2 regions of the Paenibacillus sepulcri genome follow, and region 1 is predicted to be linked to the other one. Evidence: riboswitches for the same ligand, from Rfam matches in the RefSeq annotation. Region 1 holds a riboswitch; the other holds the start of a gene.

Region 1 (4,901 bases):
GCTTTGATGATTCCAAGCCAGGCCTTCAATTCTTTTTACAGCTATTTTTATGTAGAAAAGCTGGGTCTTGGAGTGGGGCTTGCTACGCTGGCCCGGACCATCTATTTAATATGGGACGCGGTGAATCAGCCGATAGCCGGCTATCTGTCGGATCGCACCAGAACGCGTTTCGGCCGGCGCAAGCCCTGGATTTATTCGGCCATTCCTTTTTTTATGGCTTCATTTGTCATGGTTTTCGCTGTGCCGCAGGGATTGGGGAATATGAACCTCTTCCTTTGGTTCCTCGTTTCGCTTATTCTCTATGAAGGGGTTGCTACGATTCTCTGGGTGAATTACGGCGCTCTCTTCCCGGAGCTGTTCCGGGGCAGCCGATTGCGGGCCAAGGCTTCGGCAATCCAGCAGGGCTTTCAGATTGTGGCAATCCTTATCGGATCGGCGCTTACGCCTCTCGTATTCGAGGCCTTCGGCTTTGGCTATATGGCGCTTATCTATGCCGTGGTTTTCGGGATATTCATGCTCTTGTGCGTGATGAGCGTGCAGGAAGGGAAAACGGAAGTTTCCGAGCCCAGGCTTGGTTTGATCGAATCCTTCCGCGAGACGTTGAAGAACAAGGAGTTCTGGATATTCAACATTGCCAATTCGTTCGCCCAGACGGTGAACGGGCTGCTCAGCTCGATGATCCCTTTTTACGCCAAATATACGCTCCGCATTCCCGAATCCCAGGTTTCCCTGCTGTTGGCATCGATATTTGTATCGGTTATTCCCCTTGTGGTCGTCTGGTACTGGATCGTTAACAAGCTTGGTTCCCATAACGGCTGGAGGGTTTCTCTCGCTGTTTATGCCTTGTCCGTCATACCGCTGTGGTTCGGTCAGGGACTTGCCAGCGGGATTGTATTCGGGATTATTGTCGGCTTCGGACTGGCTGGGTATCTGGTTACTCCGCCTGTGCTGAACAGCCGCATCATCGATCTGGATACGGCCAGAACCGGCCAGCGCAGGGAAGGCGTGTATACGGCCGTCAGCGGATTCATCACCCGCTCCAGCGGTCTGATCTCGGCCTTGGCGTTCTGGACCATCGGCATGCTCTTTGGCTATGTAAGCGGCGACGAACCCGGACCGAATCCTGATTTGACCTTTCGCGTCCTGGTCTGTGTTGTCCCATTTTGTTTACTGAGCGTTTCCTTGATTCTCTCGTTTTTTCTGAAGCCATTTCCGAAAAGTCAGGATTGAATAAAGTATTGGAGGTGCGGCAGATGGAGAAATATTTAATTTTGAATGCGGATGATTTTGGGCAGAGCGAGGCCGCCAATCAAGCTATTATGTATTTGCTGGAGGAGCGGAAGGTATCATCGGCAACGATTATGCCGCCTGCTTCGGCCTTTGAGCAGGCGGCAGCGTGGTGCCGTAAGCAGAAGGCTGCGAATATCGGGCTGCATCTGACGCTAACAAGCGAGATTGCCGCTTTGCCCTGGAAAAGCCTGACCGGCGATCCGTCGCTGGAGGGCCCGGACGGGCGCATGCACGCCACCATCGAAGCTTTCGAGCGGCAGTCCGATCCGAAGGCGGTTGTACGGGAAATGCAGGCACAGTTCCAGGCGGTGAAGCAGGCGGGTCTGACGGTCTCCCATGCGGATAATCATATGGGAAGTCTCTATGGGCTGGCGACAGGCAGAAGCTATCTGCCGCAGGTGCTGTGGCAGTGCTCCCGGCGCGGCCTGCCATTCCGTCTGTTCCGCTGGATCGATCCCCGGGACAAGTTTCTGGCGTCCATTCCGGGGGCGGAGCAGGCACTGCGCAAGGTGGTCCATCTTGCGGATACGCTCGGCGTGCCGATACCGGATTATCTGCTGAGCCATACGTATGGCGTGGAAGAAGGGGAAACCTATGAGAGCTTCAAGCAAATGATGCTGGCAAAGCTCTACGATCTTCCCGAGGGAATCTGCGAGACTTATATTCATCCGGCAGCCGAGGACGAGCATATGAGCGCCCTTGTTCCATCCTGGGAGAAGCGGGTATGGGAATACAAGCTGATGCAGGGGGATGATTTCGCTTATGCGCTGAGGGATGCCAAGGTTGCCCTGGCGACTTACGATGATGTGCGCAAGTACAGAAAAAAGCCAAGGCTCAAATCCGCGGCTGTGCTGTTGAGATCGCTTATGACCAGACAAAAATAATGGGTAGGAAACATAATAGGTCATAAATGAAGATATCCTGCGAAAAAGGTTGATAGGAAGAGGATAGGATCTATGTAAGCGTTTATATCGCTATATAGGGTAATGAGCTAAAATATTCTCCAGTTTCCGTTGCTGTACAACAAATAAGTGAAGGAGTAATATTCAGTAAGTGAAGCAGCAAGTCGCGGAAAAGAGTTTCAATTTCATAGAAATCCTTAATCGCTGAGTTCTGAAACAGAAACGGGGGAACCATGGAGGCAGATGCAGTTGATCTGGTCTCAGGGGTGAATCACCTGGCGCAAGCCAAGGTGTAGGGCGACTCTCGCGCCCGAATCCGACAGCTAACCTCGTAAGCGTACGGAAGAGGAATTATCGTTGTTTTAACCATGTTCAATTATGGATAAAGCCGCGGAAAGCTCCTAACTTTCTGCGGCTTTTTTTATGCTTGAAATAAGGGATAGGATCATTTGCTTCACAACAAAATGCAGCTAAAAGGGGAAGTCACAGTGGTAGGCAGATTCAAACGGTTATTAATCGGACGTCCAATGAAAAGTGCGGAAATTGAAGGGGAAAGGCTGACCAAACTTAAAGCGCTTGCGGTATTGTCCTCGGATGCGCTCTCTTCAGTCGCTTACGGGACGGAGCAAATTCTGATCGTTCTGATGGCTGCGGGCTTCGCGGCGGTATGGTATTCCATCCCCATCTCGCTTGCCGTGCTGGGTCTTCTCCTGATTCTGATTTTGTCATACAGGCAAACGATCTTCGCTTATCCCGCCGGAGGCGGGGCTTATGTAGTAGCCAAGGACAATCTGGGCGTCCGCACCGGACTGCTGGCCGGAGGCTCGCTGCTTGTCGATTACATTCTTACTGTCGCCGTCAGCACATCCGCCGGGACTGATGCCATTACATCGGCTTTTCCGTCCTTGCATGATCATCGCGTACTGATTGCACTCATCATGATTTTGTTCTTGACCATTATCAGCCTGCGCGGAATTACGGAATCCGCGTCCGTGCTTGCCATGCCCGTTTATTTGTTTGTCTTCGCGATTTTCGCACTCATTATTTCGGGAATCATCAAGTATGCGCTCGGAGGCGTTGACGCGCATCCTCCGGAAATCGGCGCCGCAGTATCGAATATCAGTCTTTTCCTGCTTCTGAAGGCCTTCAGCTCCGGCTGTTCCGCGCTCACCGGCGTGGAGGCGGTGTCCAACGCCATACCGAACTTCAAGCAGCCAGCCAATCGCAATGCCGCCGCCACATTGATCATGATGGGCGCCATTCTGGGCGCTATGTTTGTGGGAATCAGCCTTCTCGCCTACTGGTACGGCATTACGCCGAATCCGAAGGAAACCGTAGTCTCCCAGATCGCCGATTCCACCTTCGGCAGAGGCGTGATTTATTATATCATCCAGGGAGTCACTGCCCTGATTCTGTTTCTGGCGGCCAATACAGCCTACTCGGCCTTCCCCCTTCTGGCGTTCATGCTGGCCAAAGATAAATATATGCCGAATGTGTTTATGGTGCGCGGCGACCGACTCGGCTTTTCCAATGGCATTATCATTCTGGGCATCTTGTCCGCTCTGCTCGTGGTGCTTTTCCATGGCGATACGGAGAGCCTCATTCCCCTGTATGCGGTAGGTGTCTTTATTCCCTTTACGTTATCCCAGCTGGGGATGATGGTGAGGTGGATTAAGCTGAAGCCAGCCAACTGGATCATAAAATTAGTCATCAATACAATTGGCATGCTCACCACTCTGGTCATTACGCTGATTTTTATCTTCACCAAGTTCGGCCATGTCTGGATGGTCTTTCTCTTCCTGCCTGTTGTGATCTGGATCTTTCTGAGCATCAACAAGCATTACCGCAATACGGCGGATCAATTGCGGATCAACATGGAAGCGGACAAACCGGTTATTAAAGGAAGCACCATCGTGGTTCCGGTAGCGGGCATAACGCGCGTTGTCATGCAGTCGCTGAGCTACGCCAAGTCGCTGACGGAGAATGTGGTCGCCGTTTATGTGGGATTTGATGATGAAGATATTGAACGGATGGAGAAAAAGTGGGAGGAATGGAATCCCGGCGTCCGTCTCATCGTGCTCCGGTCCAGCTATCGCAGCGTGATCAGGCCGCTCATGAAATTCATTGATACGGTCGAGTGGAAAAGCGCGGAAACCGATCATATTACCATTCTCATTCCCCAGTTCATAACCAAGCATTGGTGGCAGTATATTCTTCACAACCAGACAGGCTTGATGCTGCATGCTTATTTGTTCGCCCAGAAGGACGTAGTTATCACGACAGTCCCCTATCATCTGAATCGGTAAACTAACCTGCCATGCGCATTGTTTTGGAATATCGATGCAGCTGATAGAATAGCAGCTCAAGCATCAGGCGGTCTTCATCTCTTGCTTAGCAGTAGATTGGCGCTGGATATAGCGCTCCAGCTCGCCCTGAAATTCCAGCTGCAGAGCTGCTGAATTTTCCAGATCGCCGGGAGTGACCAGCGAGGCCGGCTTGTCGGCAATCGGAAGTCCGCTATGCTCGAACACCTTGGCGACAAACTGGGTGCAGAAGTAAGCATTCTCGCGCTGGAACTCCATATTCAGCATAACGCCGAACAGGCCGATCAGATTGTATTTGTAGTTTTCCTTGTTGGCTTCAATGGCTTGGATGTAGGCCTGCATCCGCTCATAAGCGGAGCGGCTGATCGTACAGCTGTAGACGGCG
Region 2 (4,901 bases), 2.9 Mb from region 1:
TAAGTTCTCCAGTTCTATATGTTGTCTACAGGATATTCAAGAGGAGATCAATGACTTTAATGCCGATGAAAGGCAGGATGACGCCTCCCCGCTCCATAAATCATCAGGTTGCGGAACAAGAGCTGGTTGGCTATTTACGCTATTTATGCTGCTATTCCCGCTCGAAGCCTTGTCCCAAAACATCATGCACATTGCTGATGATAATAAACGCGTGGGGATCGGCCTCTTTCACAGCATCCTTCAAACGCCCGATTTCCTGCCTGGAAACAATGCAGTGCACGAGCTCTTTATGTTCAAAAGAAAAACCGCCTCTAGCGGGAATGAGAGTCGAACCCCGCTCCAACTCCCGGGTAATCGCTTCGCAAACGGCTTGCCCTTTATGGGTAATATTCGAAAAGGCTCTGGCTTCATAGGCCCCTTCCGAAAGCAATGATATCGATACCGCCGGTCGTTTCGCAAATCTGAATACGATGCCAAGCCCGAATCCGATCATAGCCGGCATATAAGGTAACGAGAAAATAATACTCCGGATTGACAAACGGCACAATCCAGCCACGGTCAATCACAAACTCCATCAACCATAAGAACAACGATAAGGAAAGCGTGCCGTATATCGTAAAGATCATTCGCCGATGCCTCATATTTCTCCAGCCGAGCAGCAGCAGCGGGATATTTATGAGCAACGTAGTGACCGAAGGGGGCAGCGAAAAAGCATACAGCAGCAGGAGGGAGATCCCGGTAAGCCCCCCTCCATCAGCTTGTTGGGAATGATAAATAATGCAGGCCGAATGCGAAAATAGCCGCGCCCAGCATAATAGCGGCAAGCTGTCTGAGGGGAAACACCTGTTTGTTGATCATCACGATCTTAGTACCTCCGGAAGAATCCTCTGACTATAGGGCATAGAAAATAAGCCCGAAGAGCACAGAAACTCTCCGGGCTTCCCTACAATATAAAAAGAGGTTTGAATGCTAGAACAAACTAATATAAGAAGATGCACGGTCAAACAATACGGTTTTTGTCGCTGACTGATTATGACCGGGATTGCTTTTCAACTGCTCCAGAGCTGAGGAGACCAGTACACTTTGAATGGTATCTTCATGGTAATGCTGCAATAACCAAGCGAGATTATGAGGCTCCCTGGAATCCATGATGTCTCGGAAACGGTTGGACCATGTAATCCAGTCCGCGGGCTTTTGCCAATTTTCCAGCACCATATCGCTCCATGCTTGTCCGGCGTTTGTGGTCAGAAACAGGATGACCTGATAACGGGTCATTTTGTTTTCATTGAGGGCCACAATAAACAGCTCCATCCTTTTGACTTGAACGATCTGCAGGCGGAGTTCCGGTTCAGGCAGCGGGTCAGCTTTGGGCAGTGGGTCAACGGTTTGAACAGACATCTTTAAATTCTCTCCCTTTTTTCGCTTACGAGGTTAGCTGTCGGATTCGGACGAGAGAGCCGCCCTGCCAGAGCCGTCAGGCATCCGGATTCACCCCTTGAACGCCAGAAGTGTCAGACGCTCACATGGTTCCCCCGCTGCTTCCTTTGGAAGCACTCAGCGAATAAATGATAGCCGTAACAGGCTTGCCATTTATCATATTCCGTTCCTTTTCTTCTGTAAAATGATCCGCAGCCTGTTAAACACTTCATAACGCCATATTTTTCATTTAAAGTGAAAATAAGCGGCTAAAACCAGTCATTTTGCGCAATTACTCGTTCCCTCTTCATGTTGCTAATACGCTGCCCCAATCTTCATATAAGCTCCCGAAGGGCCTGGTTTCATTTTAAGCGGAGATAAAGAAAAACGGCGAAATACCGCGATATACAGAGCATAAAGAAGCATTGATCCTCTGAAAGCGCTTGAAAATATGTCCAGCGGCGTTATTTGTGCCCATAGCTGTTCTGGACATGCTTTACACGCCGTACGGCTGGGAGTATGATTCATATCGTGCTTAACAGCATATATCCATTTTTTTGATCGCTGAGTTTCCGCCTTCGGGTGGAAAGCGGGGGAACCATAGAGGCGTTGTTGGTATCCGATGTGAGAGTCGGATCGTACAGCGCAGGGGTGAATCGTTGCAGGAGTGTCATGAAACTCATGCAGCGTAGGGCGACTCTCACCGCCCGAATCCGACAGCTAACCTCGTAAGCGCAGGTGGAGAGAGGAATGGTGAACGAAGTGATCGATTAAATTCGACCGCAGAGCGTCACGTGCCTCTGCGGTTTTTTGTTGTATAGATTTTTGTATAAATCTTGAATTTGTTTCATTCGCTGAATATTGCGCAGCAGCTGCAGTAACGGGGGAACCAACGACCGTCCTCGTCCATCGGGACGAAGGCGACGGTCACGGGGTGAATCATCCGGCATTCCAAAATGCCGGGCGTAGGGCTACTCTCATGCCCGAATCCGACAGCTAACCTCGTAAGCGTACCGGGAGAGGCAACACTTATCGCGAGCGATCAGGACGTTTGTCATGGTCAAAGAAGCCGCAGGTAAAGGTTACTCTTTTCCTAAGGCTTCTTTTTTGTTGCCTTCTTCCCTGAATTTGGAGGAGAAAAGTATGGAACAACGGCCCATATTGGTGGCTGCATCGACTGAGGCAGGGAGAAAATTCGTACGGCTGCTGCTCTACAAACAGCAGCCTGTGGTCGCCCTCACGAATAATAGGAGGGAAGAAAAGCTGCTGCGGGAACTGGGCGTTAATGAAATTATACGAGTGAACACGACCCGCAGCAAAGCGGGAGCGGCTCCCCAATTTTCGATCGGACGCGTTTATATTTTTGAGTCGAGCCTGCCGCTCAGCTGTCAGTATCTGCAGCTCATGGCCAACTGGTCCTGCCAGGAGATTACCGTTATTACGACGGTATGGCATCCCGAGGTTATTTATAAAAAGCTCGGGGCTGCCTATATTGTGCGCACGCAATCCGGAGATGTCGGGTTCTTGCTCAGCCGCCTGAATGATCAACCATAAAGGGAGTGCTGTTATGTTGGATGTATGGATGATTTTGACTTTGATCGCCTCTTTCCTTGTTATCGCCGGATTCTTGGTCTGGTGCGACAAATCGATCGACGAGACGGAGGGAGAACGCTTATGACGCTGGTATTGATTTTTACAGGCGCGTTGCTGATCTACCTGGTGTATGCCCTGCTTCATCCCGAGAAATTTTAAATGAGCTTGAGAGTCGATTAAGCCCCAAGGAGGAACGGCTATGGACATATTGCAAATTATTATTGTGATCGGCGTTCTGATGCTGATCGCCAAACCGCTCGGGAATTATTTGTATCATGTATTCTCGAACGAACCTAACCGCACAGACAAGGTGTTCGGTCCGGTGGAGAAAGTGATTTATATGATCATGGGGCTGAAGAACAGGGCGGGGATGAGCTGGAAGAAGTACGCCATCAGCTTCGTTACCATCAACTTCATATTCGTAGCCATCAGCTATGTGCTGCTTCGGGTGCAGAGCGGGCTGCCGCTAAATCCGAACGGAATCGGCGATATGGAGCCCACGCTCATTATGAATACGATAATCAGCTTTATGACCAATACGAACCTGCAGCATTACAGCGGTGAAAGCGGGCTGTCGTATTTCACGCAAATGGCGGTCATCATGATGATGATGTTCACGTCGGCGGCGACCGGCTTCTCGGTTGCAGTCGCATTCGTGAGAGGAATCACAAGCAAAGGAAAAACGGTAGGTAACTTCTTCGAGGACTTCGTCAAAGCGCACACACGGGTCTTTTTCCCGCTGGCGATCATCGTCACCCTGGTGCTGGTCGCCCTGCAGGTGCCGCAGACGCTTGATCCTACCTTGTCCGTAACCACTCTGGAAGGCGCGACCCAGCAGATCGCAATCGGACCTGTAGCTTCATTGGAATCGATCAAGCATCTGGGCACCAACGGAGGCGGGTTCTTCGGCGTCAACTCGGCGCATCCGTTCGAGAACCCGAGACCACTTACGAATGTCATCGAGATTTTGTCGATGTGGGTGCTGGCTGCGGCGCTGCCTTTCATGTACGGCAGATTCGCAAAAAGCCACAAGCAGGGCTGGGTTATTTTCTCGGCCATGATGATCCTGTTCCTTGTATTCCTCTCTGTCGTCTATTCGGCTGAGAAAAGCGGGAACCCTGTCATGAACGGGCTTGGCATTGATGCTTCACAGGGCAGCATGGAAGGTAAAGAAGTACGCTTCGGGATTGCCCAGTCGTCCCTGTTCACAGCGGTTACGACGGCGGCGACAACGGGATCGGTCAATAACATGCACGATACGCTCACACCGATAGGCGGTCTTGTACCGCTTGCAGAGATGATGCTTAACGTCGTATTCGGCGGTAAAGGCGTGGGGCTGGTCAATATGCTGATGTATGCCATTCTTGCCGTATTCATCTGCGGTCTGATGGTCGGGCGAACGCCGGAGTTTCTCGGCAGGAAGATTGAACCGCGGGAGATGAAGCTGATCGCGATCGCTATTCTGGCGCATCCGTTTATCATTCTTGCACCGACGGCCATTGCCTTCCTGACCGATCTTGGAAAAGGGGCCATTACGAATCCTGGCTTCCACGGCATCTCGCAGGTGCTGTATGAATACACCTCATCCGCGGCTAACAACGGCTCCGGATTTGAGGGACTCGCAGATAATACGCCGTTCTGGAATATTACCACGGGCCTTGTCATGTTCTTCGGAAGGTATATTTCGATGATTGCGCTGCTGGCCGTTGCCGGGTCGCTGACCCGCAAGCAATGGGTGCCGGAGACGATCGGAACGTTCCGCACGGACAATGCGCTGTTCACATTCTTATTGATCGGGACTGTCATTCTGATTGGCGCGCTGACCTTCCTGCCAGTTATCGTTATGGGCCCGATCGCCGAGTATTTGACAATTCGTTAAAGGAAATGGGGTG

What was found. A riboswitch is a leader RNA that binds a small molecule or an ion and turns the genes downstream of it on or off. The one in region 1 is predicted to bind cyclic di-AMP.
Region 2: another riboswitch for cyclic di-AMP. It lies ahead of ACFOLF_RS24280 (hypothetical protein); the one in region 1 lies ahead of ACFOLF_RS11900 (APC family permease).

What each region holds. Positions count from the first base shown of each region.
Region 1 is NZ_JBHRUP010000001.1:2,659,636-2,664,536, reverse strand. Features, by position in the region: gene ACFOLF_RS11910 (MFS transporter) at 1-1,230, shown strand, start outside; gene ACFOLF_RS11905 (polysaccharide deacetylase family protein) at 1,254-2,174, shown strand; cyclic di-AMP (ydaO/yuaA leader) riboswitch at 2,385-2,545, shown strand; gene ACFOLF_RS11900 (APC family permease) at 2,681-4,498, shown strand; gene ACFOLF_RS11895 (hypothetical protein) at 4,562-4,901, opposite strand, start outside.
Region 2 is NZ_JBHRUP010000001.1:5,529,195-5,534,095, forward strand. Features, by position in the region: partial or broken gene ACFOLF_RS24270 (YitT family protein) at 152-858, opposite strand; gene ACFOLF_RS24275 (hypothetical protein) at 970-1,398, opposite strand; cyclic di-AMP (ydaO/yuaA leader) riboswitch at 1,406-1,570, opposite strand; cyclic di-AMP (ydaO/yuaA leader) riboswitch at 1,969-2,166, shown strand; cyclic di-AMP (ydaO/yuaA leader) riboswitch at 2,259-2,443, shown strand; gene ACFOLF_RS24280 (hypothetical protein) at 2,560-2,970, shown strand; gene kdpF (K(+)-transporting ATPase subunit F) at 3,091-3,168, shown strand; gene kdpA (potassium-transporting ATPase subunit KdpA) at 3,209-4,888, shown strand.